2 regions of the Actinoplanes sp. L3-i22 genome follow, and region 2 is predicted to be linked to the other one. Evidence: riboswitches for the same ligand, from Rfam matches in the RefSeq annotation. Region 2 holds a riboswitch; the other holds the start of a gene.
What was found. A riboswitch is a leader RNA that binds a small molecule or an ion and turns the genes downstream of it on or off. The one in region 2 is predicted to bind cyclic di-AMP.
Positions count from the first base shown of each region.

Region 1 (7,470 bases), 3.5 Mb from region 2:
CGCCGCTGATCCCGCCGCGCAGGCTGGTGACGACGAGCGTGGTGTCGGTCAGCTCGCCCGCGCCGTCCGCGGCGATCAGCTGGTGCAGGACGTGCACGCCGAGGTCGGACGGGATGGAGTCGAAGCCGCACGAGTGCACGATCCGCGCACCGGTGCCGCGCGCGAGCTCGTGGTTCTGGTCGATGCTGTCCCGGGCGAACAGCACCTCACCGGTCAGGTCGACGTAGTCGGTGCCGGCCGCGGCGCAGGCGTGCACGAGCGGAAGGCCGAACTTCGCGTACGGCCCGACCGTGGTGATCACCACGCGGGTGCGCCCGGCCAGCGTGGCCAGCGCGTCCGGGTCGGCCGCGTCGGCGATCAGAATCGGCCAGTCCACGTTCAGCCGGGACTTCACCGCCGCCAGTTTCGCCGCTGAGCGCCCGGCCAGCGCGATCCGGGTGCCGGCCGGCGCGTGCCCGGCGAGATAGCGCGCCACCAGCACACCGACGAAGCCGGTGGCGCCGTAGATGACCACCTCGAAATCACGTGAACGATCGCTCATGATCGGTGATTGTGCACCCCGGACCGCACCTTAGGAAACTCATCGGTAACAACGGGTCGATCATGGCGGCGGTGGTTTCGTTTCGCCGGGGTGGCCCGGATGACCAGGGCCGCGATGTCGTCGTGATCGCTTCGGCCCAGCCAGTCGCCGGTCCGCTGCCCGATCCGCTCGGTCACCAGGGCGGCCGGCATGCCGGTGTACTCGCCCAGCAGGGTGACGAGACGGCGCAGGCCGAACGGCTCGCCGTACGGGCCGCCCTCGGCGTCGACGACCCCGTCGGTGTAGAGCACGCAGGCCTCTTCCGGGGCGAGCTGGATCGTCGCCTCGGCGAACGTCGCCGGGTGTTCGACGCCGAGCATCATGCCGCCGATGGGTACCGGGTCCACGGTTCCGGTCTGCCGCACGACCAGTGGTGGCGGGTGGCCGCCGGCGGCCAGTCGCAGCCGGGCACCCCCGTGCGGCAGCGCCTCGACGACGCCGACGATCAGGGTGGCGAACTGCGTCGCCTCGGTGGAGTGCGGGTCGAAGGTCGCCGCGTTCAGCAGGTTCAGCATGTCCAGGGGTTGTCCGTTGATCCGGCGCAGCACCTGGAGCGACTGTCGTAGCCGGTTGCCGGCCACCGCCGCCTCGACGCCCTTGCCGCAGACGTCGCCCAGGACGCAGAACACGCCGCCCTCGGTGCGCGGCTCGGCGTGCACGATGTCGCCACCGATGCGCAGCGCCTCGCGGGCCGGCCGGTACACGGACGCCAGCTCGAGACCGGCGACGTCGGGTATCGGCGCGGGCAGCAGCGCCGTGCGCAGAGTCTCGGCGACCTCGGCCTGCTCGCGGTAGAGCACGGCCGCCGTCACCGCGCGATTGACCGCGGTCCCGAACTCGGCCGCGACCGATCGGCCGGCCTCGGTGAAGGTCGCCTGATCGGGGTCGCGCAACAGCAGCAGCGCGCCCCGGCCCTGGTAGGAGTACGTCACCCGGACGATCACGCCGTGACCCTGGTGCTCGGCGCCGTCGGGCAGGGCCCATCGGCCGGGCGGGATGGGCCGGACCCGGGCGCCGCCGGAGTCGGTGAGGGTTGCCTGGATCCAGCCGGGCAGGTCGGCCTGAGCGACCGTGTTGTCCTGATCCGGTTTCGGGGCCGGCGCGCTCTCCTGACCTGCCGCCCACCACCGCGCCTCCTGCCGGTCGACGGCGAGGACGAGCACCGCCACCCGGGCCAGCTCGGGGAGGGCGAGGCGGACGGCGGCAGCGGCGGTGCGGTCGAGGTTCAGTGACCGGCCCAGCGTCCGGTACGCCGCGATGAGCAGATCCCGTCCCCGGTCGGGGCAGGCCGCACCGCCGGCCTCGACGGGCGCGTCGTCGTCGTGCTGGTTGCCGTTCATGGCGGTGTGCCGGACGGTCACCCGGTCGCGACCGCGAAGGTCAGCTGAACCCTGGTGCCGCCGGGGCCGGTGTCGATGTCGACCCGCTGGCAGATCTGGCCCACCAGCCACAGGCCGTAGAGGCCGATGTGGCCGGGGCGCGGGCGGGGGCGTTCGCCGCGGTAGCGGCGGGGAATGCCGCGGCCGCTGTCGCTGATGCTGAGGAACAGCAGGTTGCCGCGTCCGGCAGCGGTGATGTGGCCCGAGCCGCCGCCGTAACGTACCGCGTTGGTCATGATCTCGGTTGCCGCGAGCAGCAGGTTGTAGCGCTCCTGCCCGGACATCGCCAGGCCGTCGGCGTAGCCGGACAGCTGCCGCCGGATGTGTCCCATGTTGTCGCCGCCGAACGCCTCGTCGAGGACCTCGGCGAGCGGCGCGGCGCGCCCGCCCGAGGTGGCGAACTCCGGCGGGGCCGGGCCGCCGGTGCGTGAAAGGCGGGCGTCGTCCGGCGGGCGCAGGCCGAGGAACACGGTCAGGCCGGCCAGATGGAGGTGTCTCAGCACCTCGGGGGGAGTGCCGGCCACGTGGAACGTCTTGGCCGCGCGCCGCGCGCACCGGCGCACGAGCAGCAGCAGAGCGACTCCGGAGGAGTCCATTGAGGTGACTTCGGTCAGGTCGACGGCCACGTGCGTGCTCGGCTCGGCCTTCAACGCCTGTTCCAGATGCGTCAGCACGTCGGCGTGGCGCACCAGGACCAGTGATCCTGCGAGTACCAGACGAACCGTGCCCTCCGCGGTGACTACGACGTACGCGGGATGCTCCATGTGACGACCTTTGGTTGGTCGGTCTCTGGCTCGTCGGCTCAGGTCGGCTGGATGCCGCCCATCGTTCTCCGGGACGCGGCAGCCGACAAGGGACGACACCCATCAGAGCCCAATTCATGCACAATCCGCGCGAACTGCGCGTCCTCGTGGCCCGCGCACCCGGGTCGCGCCCACATCAGACAACAAAGCGGTGATGAGCCGTCATGCGGAGGATGACCGGTTCGGCGAGACGGGGCCCAGGCACGCCGAACCGCGCACCCACTCTTGCGTGTCCGGTCACAAACGGCGTTCCCCCGCACGGTTGACCACGTAGGTGGCAACCGGCGCCGCCACTGAAGAACTCGGGTTGTTATTCACACAAAGGAAGATCAAAGCGGCTAATTTGTGAGAACAAAGTCACCAGCCCCGCTTCCGGGCGTGGTCAGTCCGGAGAGGTGGTGGCTACCGTCGGCAGTCCGCAATTGCGGACACCGTGGCCGGAACGCCGAGTCCTGCCTGCTGGTCACGGTCAACAACACACAGGCATGGAGCGGGGGACCCACAAGTTCTCCGGCGCGCTCACGTTGAGCGCGCCTCGGGGTGAAGCCGCCTGACGGCGGCCGGGCTCCTCGGCCCGAACCCGACAGCTCACCTCGCAGGCGTGGAGGGAAAAACTTCATGCTTCACCTGAACAAGCGGGTTCGTCGTGCGGTCTCCCGGCGAGCCCAGTCTCCGCGCGCCCTGAAACGCGCGCTCGGCATCATGGTCGCCGGTCTCGCCGGTGCGGTCGGCATGCTGGCGGTCGAAGCCACACCCGCCAGCGCCGCCCCGGACGTGAACTGGGACGCCGTGGCCCGGTGCGAGTCCGGCGGCAACTGGCGGATCAACACCGGCAACGGCTATTACGGCGGGTTGCAGTTCAGCCGGTCCACGTGGCGTGCGCACGGGGGCGGGAAGTACGGCTCGACCGCCAACGTGGCCTCCAAGAGCGAGCAGATCACGGTCGCCGAACGGGTCCTGCGGAACCAGGGCATCGGTGCCTGGCCCACCTGCGGGCGTCGCGGGCTCACCAAGGCGCGGACCACCGCCGCGGTGAACCCCTACCGCCTGGCCTCCTACGACTCGCCGCTGAGGACGACCGGCACCTACGTCGTGAAGCGCGGCGACACCCTTTCCGCCATCGCCACGCGCTACCGCGTCAAGGGCGGCTGGAAGGCCCTTTACCGCGCCAACGCGAGCCGCCTGGGCAGCCCGAACCGGCTGACGGTCGGCCAGCGCCTGGCCTTGTAGGAGCAGCTCAGGGCCGGGCGAACTCCGGCTGATCGAGCACCCGCAGCCAGGTTCCGTCCGGCTGCCGGCGGACCACCTGCGCCCTCGCCCCGGCCCCGTCTCTCGGCGGCGTCGCGGTGAGGGCCAGGTCGCCGCTGATCAGCGTGGGCAGCGGCGGCTCGGGCTCGAAGCGGGGCATCCTCGGCAGCAGCTCGGCCCAGAGCTGCTGGATCGCCGCGCGCCCGACGGTCTGGCTGCCGGGCGGGTAGGCCATCACGGCGTCCTCCTCGTACAGCAGGGCGAGGCCCTCGGCATCCTTCGCGTTGGCGCGCTCGACGAAGAGGCGGGTCAGGTCTTCGGGCTGCTGTGCCTTCTCGCGTTCGCTCATGACTTCACCCTGCCCCTACCCGATCCACAAGTCCAACAGATGGTTCTTCTGGCTACTACAATTTCTACTCATGGATCTGCGGCAGCTGGAGTACTTCGTCGCGGTCGCCGAGACCGGCAGCTTCACCCGCGCCGCGGAGCGGGTGCACATCACCCAGTCCGGGGTGAGTGCGCAGGTCAAGGCGCTGGAGCACGAGCTCGGCGCGGAGCTTTTCGACCGCAGCGGCCGGACCGCGCGGCTCACCGACGCCGGTGCGGTCGCGCTGCGCCACGCCCGGGCCGCCCTCGACTCGACGCTCGACCTGCGGGACGCGATCGACGACGTCAAGGGGCTGATCCGGGGCCGGCTGACGATCGGCATGGTGATCGGCTGCGAGGTCGCGCCACTCTTCGACGCGCTCGCCGCCTTCCACCGCGACCATCCCGGCATCGAGCTGGAGCTGGCCGAGGCGAACTCGGACCACCTGGTCGCGGGCGTGCGCGCCGGCGCGTTCGACGTGGCGCTGGCGGGGCTGGCCGGGGCGCCGCCGGAACACCTCGCGTCGCAGGTGATCGTGAGCGAGCGGCTGGTGGCGCTGACCGCTCCCGGCAGCGAGCTCGCGGGGCGCGGCCGGGTCACGGTCGCGGGGCTCCGGTCGTACCAAATCGTCTGTCTGCCGCAAGGGACCGGCATCCGGGACGTGCTCGACCAGGCCGGGGTGGCGGATTCCGGCTTGCGACCGGAGGTCGCGCTCGTCGCCACCTCGCCGGACACCGTCGCCGGCCTGGCCCGCCGCGGCCTCGGGGTCGCGGTCCTCAGCGAGTCGATGGCGGCCGCGCATCCCGACCTGGTCGCCGTGCCGATCGACGGCATCGGGATCCCGGCGCTGCTCGCCCTGGTCTGGCCGGAGCGGACAAGTCCGGCACTGGCCGCGTTCCTCAAGCGGTGCCTGGCCGCGTTCGCCTGAAAATCAAGATCAAAATCCGCTTACGGTACGCCCGCAGCCCGCCCGGAACAGCGGAAAGGCCCCCGCCGCGCAGATCGCGACGAGGGCCTCCCGGTCCATCAGGTGTTACCGCGTGATCGTCCGGAAGTAGACCTTGGCGGCCGACGTGTTGCCGGCCTTGTCCACTCCCCAGTAGCTGATCCGCAGGCTGCCCTTCTTCACGCCGGAGATCCGGACGCTCCAGGTGCTCCCGCTCAGCGACGCGTTCAACACCTCGGCCTTGGCCAGGGCGGACGTCCGCGAGGACGCCTTGGTCCACTTGCCGTGGCTGTAGTAGTACCAGGACTTGCCGCGCTGCTCGGTCAGCTTGACCCGAACCGTGCGGACGCCGGTGCCGACGTCGGTGGCCTTACCGGTCACCTTCGACCAGGACGACGCCCGGTTCGCGCCGCTCGGCACCTTCAGGGTCACCTTGGGCGCCCAGGCGTCCTTGCTGACCTTGACCGAGCCGACGGTCACGGTGGTGCCGGCGCCGACGCCGTTCACCGGGGTGACCTTGACCGAGAACGTGCCGGTCTTCTTGTACGTGTGCGACACCGGCATGTTCACCGACGCCGTGGTGGTGTAACCGTCACCCCAGGCGACCTTGACCGAGGTGCCGTTCACGCCGCTCACCTTGAGGGTGACGGCCTGGGTGGCGTAGATCGAGACGCGGTCCAGGCTGTACTTGCCGGTCTGCGCGGCCGCCGTCACGCTGCCGGCGGTGATCGCCGCGGCCGCGTTGCCGGCCTTGTCGGTGATCGTCACGGTGACCGCGAACGTGCCGGCCGTGGCGTACTTGTGGGTCGCCGTCGTGGCGCCGGCGGCCAGGGTCTCCGGCGCGCTGCCGTCGCCCCAGTTGACCACCTGGGTGATCTCGGTGGCCGGGCTGACGTCGTCGGCGAGCGCCTTCTGGGTCAGCGTGACCGACTGACCGGTCCAGATGCTTGTCGCGTCCACCGAGTAGGTGCCGGTCGGCGCGGTGGTGTCGGACGGGGCCGGCACGTACACCTTGCTGCGGAACGTGGTGTCCGCGGTGATCGGCGTGTACTTGGCGAAGAAGTTGACCAGCATGGTCAGGTCGTTGTCACCGGTGGTGATCTTGTTCGTGCCCTTGCCCAGGGTGAGGAAGTTGTCGCCACCCGCGGCGAGGAACGAGTTCGACGAGACGCGGTACGAAGTGGCCGGGTCGATGACCGTCCCGTTCAACTTCAGCGTCGACGCGACGATGTGCGAACCGGTCGCGGCGGCCGGGTCGTACTCGTAGGTCAGGCCCTTCGACACGCCCAGGTGCAGGATCGGGCGGGACGCGCCGGCCGGCTGCCACTGCTCCTCGAGGACCTGCTTGATCTGCGCACCGGTGAGGGTCTGGGTGACCATGTCGTTGGCGAACGGCTGAACCGAGTACGCCTCCGAGTAGGTGATCACCCCGTCGTCGCCGACCAGCAGGTCGGTACGCAGGCCACCCGGGTTCATGAAGGCGATCTGCGCCCCGCCCCGACCGGCGTCGCTGGTCTGGTCGAGCTGCACGTCGGCGATGAAGTTGCCCATCACCGACTCGGAGCCGCGGTCCTCGGCACCGGTCGCCGAGTACGCCCGCTTGATGTCGGTCGTGATGCTGCCCAGGACCTTCTTGCCGAGCTCGGCCGAGTTGGTCTTGGCGGCGGTCACGATGTCGGCGACGGCCGGGTCCGGGGTGTAGCCGGTGACCGGGATCAGTTCCGCGGTCGAGCTGATCACGGACTTGGTGACCGGGTCGTACTTGAGGGTGGCTCGGCCCAGCTTGACGCCGTAGTCCTCGGCCTGGATCACCGGACGGGTCTTGTCGGTGCCGGGGATCGGGATCTCGAACGCGTACGGCTGGTGGGTGTGTCCACTCAGGATCGCGTCGACGTTCGGGCTGAGCTTGGTGAACGCCCCGAAGACCGGGTCGTTCTGCAGCGCCTCGGCCGAGGTGATGTTCTCGGTCGCGGCGCCCTCGTGGGCCAGCACGACCACCACGTCGGCCTCGCCGTTCGACTCGTCGCCGTCGGAGAGCTCGGCGGCCAGGGTGTTCGCCTCGGCCACCGGGTCGTGGAACTCGATGCCCTTGACGCCGTCCGGGCTGACCATCGCCGGGGTCTGCAGCGTGACCACACCGATGTAGC
Region 1 covers NZ_AP024745.1:561,689-569,158, reverse strand. The annotation lists gene L3i22_RS02630 (trans-acting enoyl reductase family protein) at 1-541, opposite strand, end outside; gene L3i22_RS02625 (PP2C family protein-serine/threonine phosphatase) at 538-1,941, opposite strand; gene L3i22_RS02620 (STAS domain-containing protein) at 1,938-2,723, opposite strand; cyclic di-AMP (ydaO/yuaA leader) riboswitch at 3,196-3,379, shown strand; gene L3i22_RS02615 (transglycosylase family protein) at 3,381-3,992, shown strand; gene L3i22_RS02610 (nuclear transport factor 2 family protein) at 4,000-4,359, opposite strand; gene L3i22_RS02605 (LysR family transcriptional regulator) at 4,430-5,305, shown strand; gene L3i22_RS02600 (ExeM/NucH family extracellular endonuclease) at 5,411-7,470, opposite strand, start outside.
Region 1: linked by a shared signal. The riboswitch ahead of L3i22_RS02615 (transglycosylase family protein) and the one ahead of L3i22_RS54470 (transglycosylase family protein) in region 2 are both predicted to bind cyclic di-AMP.

Region 2 (7,470 bases):
TTGGTTTTGATCTTGATGCGGTTTCCGCCGCCGATCGGGTCGATCTTGACGCTGGCGAACATCGGCCCGCTGATCACCAGGTCGCCGGTGCCGTAGATCGCCGGGTAGAAGCCCAGCTGCGCGAACACGTACCAGGAGCTCAGCGATCCCTGGTCGTCGTTGCCCGGCAGGCCGGACGGGGTGGTGTCGTACATTTCCGACACGGCGCGCCGGAGCACGTCGGCGGTCGACGCTGGCGACCGCAGCCAGTTGTAGACCCACGGGGTGTTGAACGCGGCCTGGTTCGACAGGTAGTTGCCGGTCTGCGTGTACGCCCCGGCGTCCAGCTGCGCCATCAGCGTGTCCAGCTGGGTCTTCGCCGCCGCCACGCCGCCGCGCTTGCCGATCAGCGTCGACAGGTTCTGCGGGACCATCCAGCCGTACTGGTAGCCGGTGGACTGGTTGAACTGGCCGCGCCCGGCGCCGTCCTCGCGGACCCGCAGGTCGAACGAGCGGTCGAAGCCGGTCCGCTCGCGCGGGCGGATGTGCTGGGTGACCGGGTCGAAGACGTTCATCCAGTTCTGCGCGCGAGCCTGGAAGAAGTCCGCGTTCGCCGAGTCCCCGAGCCGGGACGCCAGCTGCGCGATCGCGAAGTCGTCGACCGAGTACTCCAGGACCCGGGAGGTCGCGAAGTCGCCCTTGCGGTTCTCGATCAGCCCGGTCGAGAAGTACTGGTAGGCGTCGCTGCGGGTGGTCGAGGTCGCGGGCAGCTTCTGGGTCGCGATCATCGACGCCAGCGCGGCCTTGCGGTCGTAGTCGGTGGCCCCCATGTCGTCCAGGGTCGCCAGGATGACCTGGTAGTTGTCGCCCTGCATGCGGGCCGCGCCGGGCGCCCACCGGCCGGTCTGCTGGACCATCGCGACGATCGAGCGCTGGATGTCGTTCGCCACCTTCGGGAACGTCAGCGCGAGCAGTTGGGCCTGGCTGCGGTACATGTCCCAGCCGGAGCCGGCGAAGTTGATGTTGCGGTAGAAGTGGTGCCCGCGGTCGACCTGGTGCGCCAGCCCGTCGAAGCCGACGTACTGCCCGTTCACGTCCTCACGGACGTTGGGCTGCAGGTACGCGTGGTAGAGCGCGGTGTAGAAAGACGTTCGCTGGGCGGTGTCGCCACCGTGCGCGTCGATCGTGCCGAGCGCTTCCTTCCACGATTTTCGAGCTTCACGACGTACGTCGTCGAAATTGTCCTTTGATGTTTCCTTGTCGCGATTGAGGGCCGCGTTCTCGACGCTGACGTAGCTGAAACCGGTCTTCGCGGTCACCTTCGTGCCGGGCCGGAACGTCACCCAGCCGCCGGTGTCGTGCCGGTAGTCGACGCTCGTGTCGGTCCCGGCCTTGATCGCGTGCGTGCTGCCCGCGGCCAGATCGGCGTCGTTCCACGTCCCGAACGAGGCGAACGGCTTGTCGTAGGTCGTCGAGAAGTACGCCTTGTAGGTGTTGCCCACGTCGCACACGTCGGCGCCGAACATCCAGCCGGAGACCGTCCGGGTCGCCGGGTCGATGGTGATCTCGCTGCCGAACGACCGGTTGTTCTGCCCCGAGACGTCCAGGATGAGCGTCGCCTTGTCGGTGAAGGCGAATCGGCTCACCGAGGTCCGCGCGGTGGCGGTCAGCTCCGCGGTCACCCCGTTGTCCAGCCCGACCTTGTAGTAGCCCGGCTGCGACACCTCGTTGGCGTGGTCGAAGCCCAGGTAGTAGCCCTTGACGTCGGCCGACGGATTGACCGGCAGGACATCCCCGGCGTACGGGATGGTGGGGAACTCGTAGCCGCCGAACCGCCCGGTGCACCCGGTGCCGGAGTAGCGGGTCATCCCGAATCCGCGGATCAGGCTCGCGGTGTATTCGTATCCGCCCTTCTCGCCGACCTGCGCGTTGCCCGCCTTGTACGTGGTCGGGCTCGGCTGCACCATGCCGAACGGCACCGCCGCGCCGGGGAACGTGTTGCCGTACGCGTCGTTGCTCTTGTTCTGCGTGGTGTCCAACTCGGTGCCGATGAACTGGTTCACCGCGTCGAAGGCGGACAGCTCCGCGGCGGAGGCGGGCACGGCCAGCGCTGTCAGGGACAGCACCGGCCCGAGCGTCGCGGCCAGCAGCGCCCTTCTGGACGGAAAGCTAATCATTTCGATGATCCTGCTGTCCGGAAAGGACCGGCGCATGTCGATAAGTCATCGCGCAAGCGTCGCCCGAGTAAGATCGCATAGCGTGAGCCGCCTGATCCTCGATGAGAACACCGGCATCGATGGGCGCGGAATCCACAGCTCGGAGACGGTCGCCGAGTGGCAGGAGCCCGGCGATCGGGCCGGCTGGGCCGCCGAGGACTGGCAGCCCGAGCCGGAGGTCGTCGCCCACGCCGCGCTCGGCCCGTGGGAGGCCGTGCTCGCCCGGGTCGGCCGCCACGCGCAGCTCGGCGTCCGGCGCGACGGCGCCCGGCCGGCCTGGCACGGCCTGAGCAAGTCCCCCGGCGACATGAACCGCGGCATGGTCGGCGCCACCCTGCTCGCGCCGCACCGGCTCGCCGACGTCACCGCGGTGACCCGGGGCGAGGAGTTCACCGGCGTGCAGGTCCAGGGCGCCCGCCGGGTGCAGCAGCTGGTCGTCCCGCGGATCGTCGAGCATCCGCCGGGGGAGGAGATGGAGCCCGCCGAGGCCCGGCAGGCGGTCGGCGCCCCGGCCGCGCAGGCCCCGGCCGCGCCGCTCGACCTGCCCGAGGAGCTGACCGCCGAGCTGCTGCGGCGGTTGCGCCGCCGGCCCGCCGAGGTGGTCCGGATCGCGGTCGGGCTGCGGGTCGCCGAGACCTGGGAGCTCGCCGACGGCTTCCAGGTGCCGATCCTCTACGACGTGGCGCCGGGAATCCGGCAGGGGTACGTCGTCGACGACGTCACCGGCGTCGCGCACAGCACCCTGCAGGCCTGCCGCAACCACCACCTGGCCGGCCGGCTGGACTGGTGCACGCACTGCCTGCGCTCGACCTGCCCGGCCTGCCCGGAGGCGGTCCGCCCGTGCCGGCTGTGCCAGGGCGCGGCCTGCGGCGACTGCGTCGTCACCGAGGACGGCCGCTGCCGCGCGTGCGCTGCCCTGACCAAGGTCGGCATGTTCGCCCGCGCGAAGTACGGCGTCTCTGCGGGCGGCAAGGCCTGGCACGGCGAGTCCGCGAACGTTCAGGTCACGGTCCGCCGGCAGGGCAACTGGTGGACGCTGGAGCGCTGGGACCGCAACGGCCGGGTCACCGTTCAGCTGGATCCGGGGATCAGCCGGTACCTCGGATGACCCGGCCGCGCCGGATCAGAGCTTGATCCGCTGACCGGGATAGATCCGGTTCGGCGAGCTCAGCACCTTCTTGTTGACCTTGTAGAGCGTGCGCCAGCCGCCCTTGACGTGGTAGCGCGCGGCGATCTTGGCGAGCGTGTCGCCGGACTTGACGACGTAGGTCTTCCCGTTCGACTTCGTGGACTTCTTGGTGGTCTTCTTCTTCGCCGGCGAGGAGATCTTCACGCCGGCCTTCTTGCCGCACACCGGCCACGGGCTCAGGCCCCGCTTGGCGTACAACTTCTTCGCGATCGCGATCTGCTCGGCCTTGGTGGCCTTGTCCGCGGTCTTCGCGTACTTCCCGCCGCCGTTCGCCGTCCACGTGCTGCGGCTGAACTGCAGGCCGCCGTAATACCCGTTACCGGTGTTGATGTGCCACCTGCCGCCGGACTCGCACTGCGCGAGCTTGTCCCAATTGACACTTGCGGCGCTGGCCGGGGCCGCCGGGGCGAGGATGACTCCGCCCGCGAGAATCAGGCCGAGGGCAGCAAGGCGCGTTCGTCTACCGATCCGAGACATGGGTTTTCTCCTCGACGCCTGCGAGGTGAGCTGTCGGGTTCGGGCAGAGTGGCCCGGCCGCGTCACACGCGGCTTCACCCCGAGGCGCGAGCTCCAACATCGCGCCGGAAGTGGGTCCCCCGCTCCTGCCTTTCGATTCGTGTCCGTGGATCGGCGGCAGGATTCGGCGGACCGTCCACAGTGCCCGCCATCGCGGGACGACCGACGGTAACCACACCGGCGGCCCATCGACCAAGTTTTTCGCCCCGGATAGTGACGCTCTTCACGCTATTCGACCGATTTGATCTTGTTCGTGCCGGATAAAACCCAAAAAACAACGGCATTTGCTTGGGTACGACGACAAGCGCGCCCGAGTCAGCCGCATACCCGCCGTGATCGCCCGGGTACCCGGGCACCGAAGGCCAGGGCAAGTCCCGGGCTCGATCAGTCGGACCGGCGGGCCAGTATTTGCGCCATGCGAACCTTCGATGTGGTGGTGATCGCCCCCGGCGTTCCGCGCGGCACCGCCCGTTTCCGCGGGATCTGAGCCATGCACTATCGGCTGGAGCTGATCGCGGTGCCGGTGACCGATATCGATCGGGCCAAGCGGTTCTACAACCAGCTCGGCTGGCGCGAGGACCTCGACTACGTGTGCGGCCCGGACTACCGGGTGGTGCAGTTCACCCCGCCCGGCTCGCCCTGCTCGATCGCGTTCGGGACCGGGATCGGCACCGCCGCGCCCGGCTCGATGGAGAACGTGCACCTGATCGTCCGCGACATCGAGGAGGCCCGCGCCGAGCTGACCGGCCGGGGCGTGCGGGTCAGTGAGATCTTCCACGACGCGGACGGCGTGTTCCACCATGCGGGCACCGAGAAGCGGGTACCGGGCCTGTATCCAGGGCGTTTGTCCTACGGGTCGTTCGCCTCGTTCACCGATCCGGACGGCAACGGCTATCTGCTGCAGGAGGTCACCGAACGGGCGCCAGGTACGCTCCCAGCGTGCTGAGCTCAGTCGGACTCCGAGGCCGGTCCCGCGAACGTGACCAGCTCGAACGCTTGATCCGCGACGTCCGATCGGGCCAGAGCCGGGTCCTGGTCCTGCGCGGCGAGGCCGGCACCGGCAAGTCCGCGCTGCTCGACTACCTGGTCGGGCAGGCCCCGGCCACCCGGGTCGTCCGTGCCGCCGGCGTCGAGCCGGAGACCGAGCTGGCCTACTCCGCGCTGCAGCAGCTGGTCGCGCCGCTGCTGCCGTACCTGGACCGGCTCCCCGAGCCGCAGCGGGTCGCGCTCTCCACCGCGTTCGGCCTCAGCGCCGGCCAACCGCCCGAAGCGCTGCTGATCGGCCTGGCCGTGCTCGGCCTGCTCGCCGAGGCCGCCGTCGACCAGCCGCTCGTCGTGGTCGTCGACGACGCGCAGTGGCTGGACCGGATGTCCGAGGTGATCCTGACCTTCGTGGCCCGCCGGCTCGACGCCGAATCCGTCGCCCTGGTCTTCGCGGCCCGCACCCCGGCCGACGACACCCTGCTCACCGGCCTGCCCGAACTGCTCGTCGAAGGCCTGCCGGAAGCCGACGCCCGGGCGCTGCTGGACACCGTACTGCCCGGCCTGGTCGACGCCCGGGTCCGCGACCGGATCGTCGCCGAGACCCGCGGCAACCCGCTGGCCCTGCTCGAACTGCCCCGCGAGATGGACCCGGCCTTCGGCTTCGGCATCCCGGCCGCCACCACCACGGCGAGCCACCTCTTCGGCATCCCGGCGGCGACCACCGTGGCGAGCCACCTCGAGGACGGCTTCAAACGGCGGATCGCGGCGCTGCCCGCGGCCAGCCGCACCCTGCTGCTGGCCGCCGCCGTCGAACCGGTCGGCAACGTGCCGCTGCTCTGGCGCGCCGCCGAGCAACTCGGCGTCAGCCCGGACGCGGCCGGCCCAGCCGAAGCCGCCGGCCTGGTCGAGATCGGCGCCCGGGTCCGCTTCCGGCACCCGCTGGCCCGCTCCGCCGCCTGGCACGGCGCCGACCCGGCCGAACTGCGCGCCGTGCACCGCGCGCTGGCCGAGGTCACCGACGCCGCCGAGGACCCGGACCGGCGCGCCTGGCACCGCGGGCACGCCGCGATCGGCCCCGACTCGTCGGTCGCCGCGGAGCTGGAGAACTCGGCCGGCCGCGCGCTCGCCCGCGGTGGGCGCGCCGCCGCGGCCGCGTTCCTGGAACGGGCCGCCGAACTCACCCCGGAACCCGGGCCGCGCGCCTCCCGGCTGCTGGCCGCGGCCACGGCCCGGCTCGCCTCGGGTGCCGCGGCGCTGGTCCCCGGCCTGCTCGCGGCGGTGGAGCAGGAGCCGCTCGACGCGATCCAGCAAGCCACCGTGGAGCGGCTCCGGGCCCAGATCGCGTTCGTGCTGAACACCGGGCGCGAGATCGTGCCGCCGCTGCTGGCCGCCGCGGCCCGGCTGGAGAGCCTGGATCCGGTCGCCGCCCGGGAGACCTATCTGTCCGCGGTCGGCGCGGCGATCAACGCCGGCCGCCTCGGCGGCGACGACCTCCGCCACGCCGTCAACGCCGCCGCCAACTCCCTCTCCGCAGGCTCTCTCCCCGCAGGCTCTATCGCCGCTGGTTCCTACGCCGCAGCCGATCCCCTCGCCGCCGGCTCCTTCTCCGCGGCCGACGCTCTCCCCGCCGGCACCCGCCCCGCTGCCGCCGGCCCTCCCGCCGCCGCTGACTCTCTCGCCGCCGCTGCCGTCGGCCCTCCCGCCGCTGCCGCTGACTCTCTCGCTGCCACTGCCACCGCCGCTGCCACCGCCACCGCCGCCGCTGCCACCGCCACCGCCGCCGCGGCCGGCGCTGGCGCTGAGCCGGCTGGGCTGCTGCTCGCGGCGCTGATCATCTGGGTGCGGGACGGGCACGCGGCCGCCGTCCCCGCGTTCCAGCGGGCCCTCGCCGCGGTCCCCGCCGACAACGAACTCGACCTGCTCTGGCTCACCGGAATGATGGTCCACGAGGTCTGGGACGACGAAGCGTTCCAGGACCGCACCGAACAGGCCGTCACCTTCGCCCGCGCCGCCGGCGCCCTCTCCCGGCTGCCCAGCGTGCTCACCTTCCGATCCACCGCGCTGATCTACGCCGGCCGGTTCGCCGACGCGTCCGACCTGATCGACGAGGCCGCCGCGCTGGCTCGCGCGACCGGCCCCGCCCCACACCCGGCCAGCGGCAGCATCCTGGCCGCCTACCGTGGCCGTACCGAAGAAGCCCTTGCCTTGATCGACGAACTGTCCCGGGAGGCCCGGGCCGGAGGCGTCGGCTGGCTGCTCGGCGTCGCCGGATACAGCCGCGCGGTGCTGCACAACGGGCACGGCGACTACGCGGCCGCACTGACCGCCGCCCAGGACGCCGCCGCGCACGAGGACCTGGCCGTCCTGCAATGGTCGCTCGGCGAACTCGTCGAAGCGGCCGTCCGCTCCGGCTCGGACGTCGCCAAGCAGGCCCGGGACCGCCTCGTCGCCCGCACCGCCGGACTCGCGACACCGTGGGCGCACGGCACCCGGGCGCTGGCCGACGCGCTGGTGGACGACGGCGAGGACGACTACCGCACCGCGGTCGAGCAGTTCGCCGCCGGCCGGCACAAGCTGTTGCTGGCC
Region 2 covers NZ_AP024745.1:9,047,283-9,054,752, reverse strand. The annotation lists gene L3i22_RS40685 (GH92 family glycosyl hydrolase) at 1-2,156, opposite strand, end outside; gene L3i22_RS40680 (hypothetical protein) at 2,239-3,303, shown strand; gene L3i22_RS54470 (transglycosylase family protein) at 3,319-3,861, opposite strand; cyclic di-AMP (ydaO/yuaA leader) riboswitch at 3,862-4,040, opposite strand; gene L3i22_RS40670 (VOC family protein) at 4,391-4,846, shown strand; gene L3i22_RS40665 (LuxR family transcriptional regulator) at 4,840-7,470, shown strand, end outside.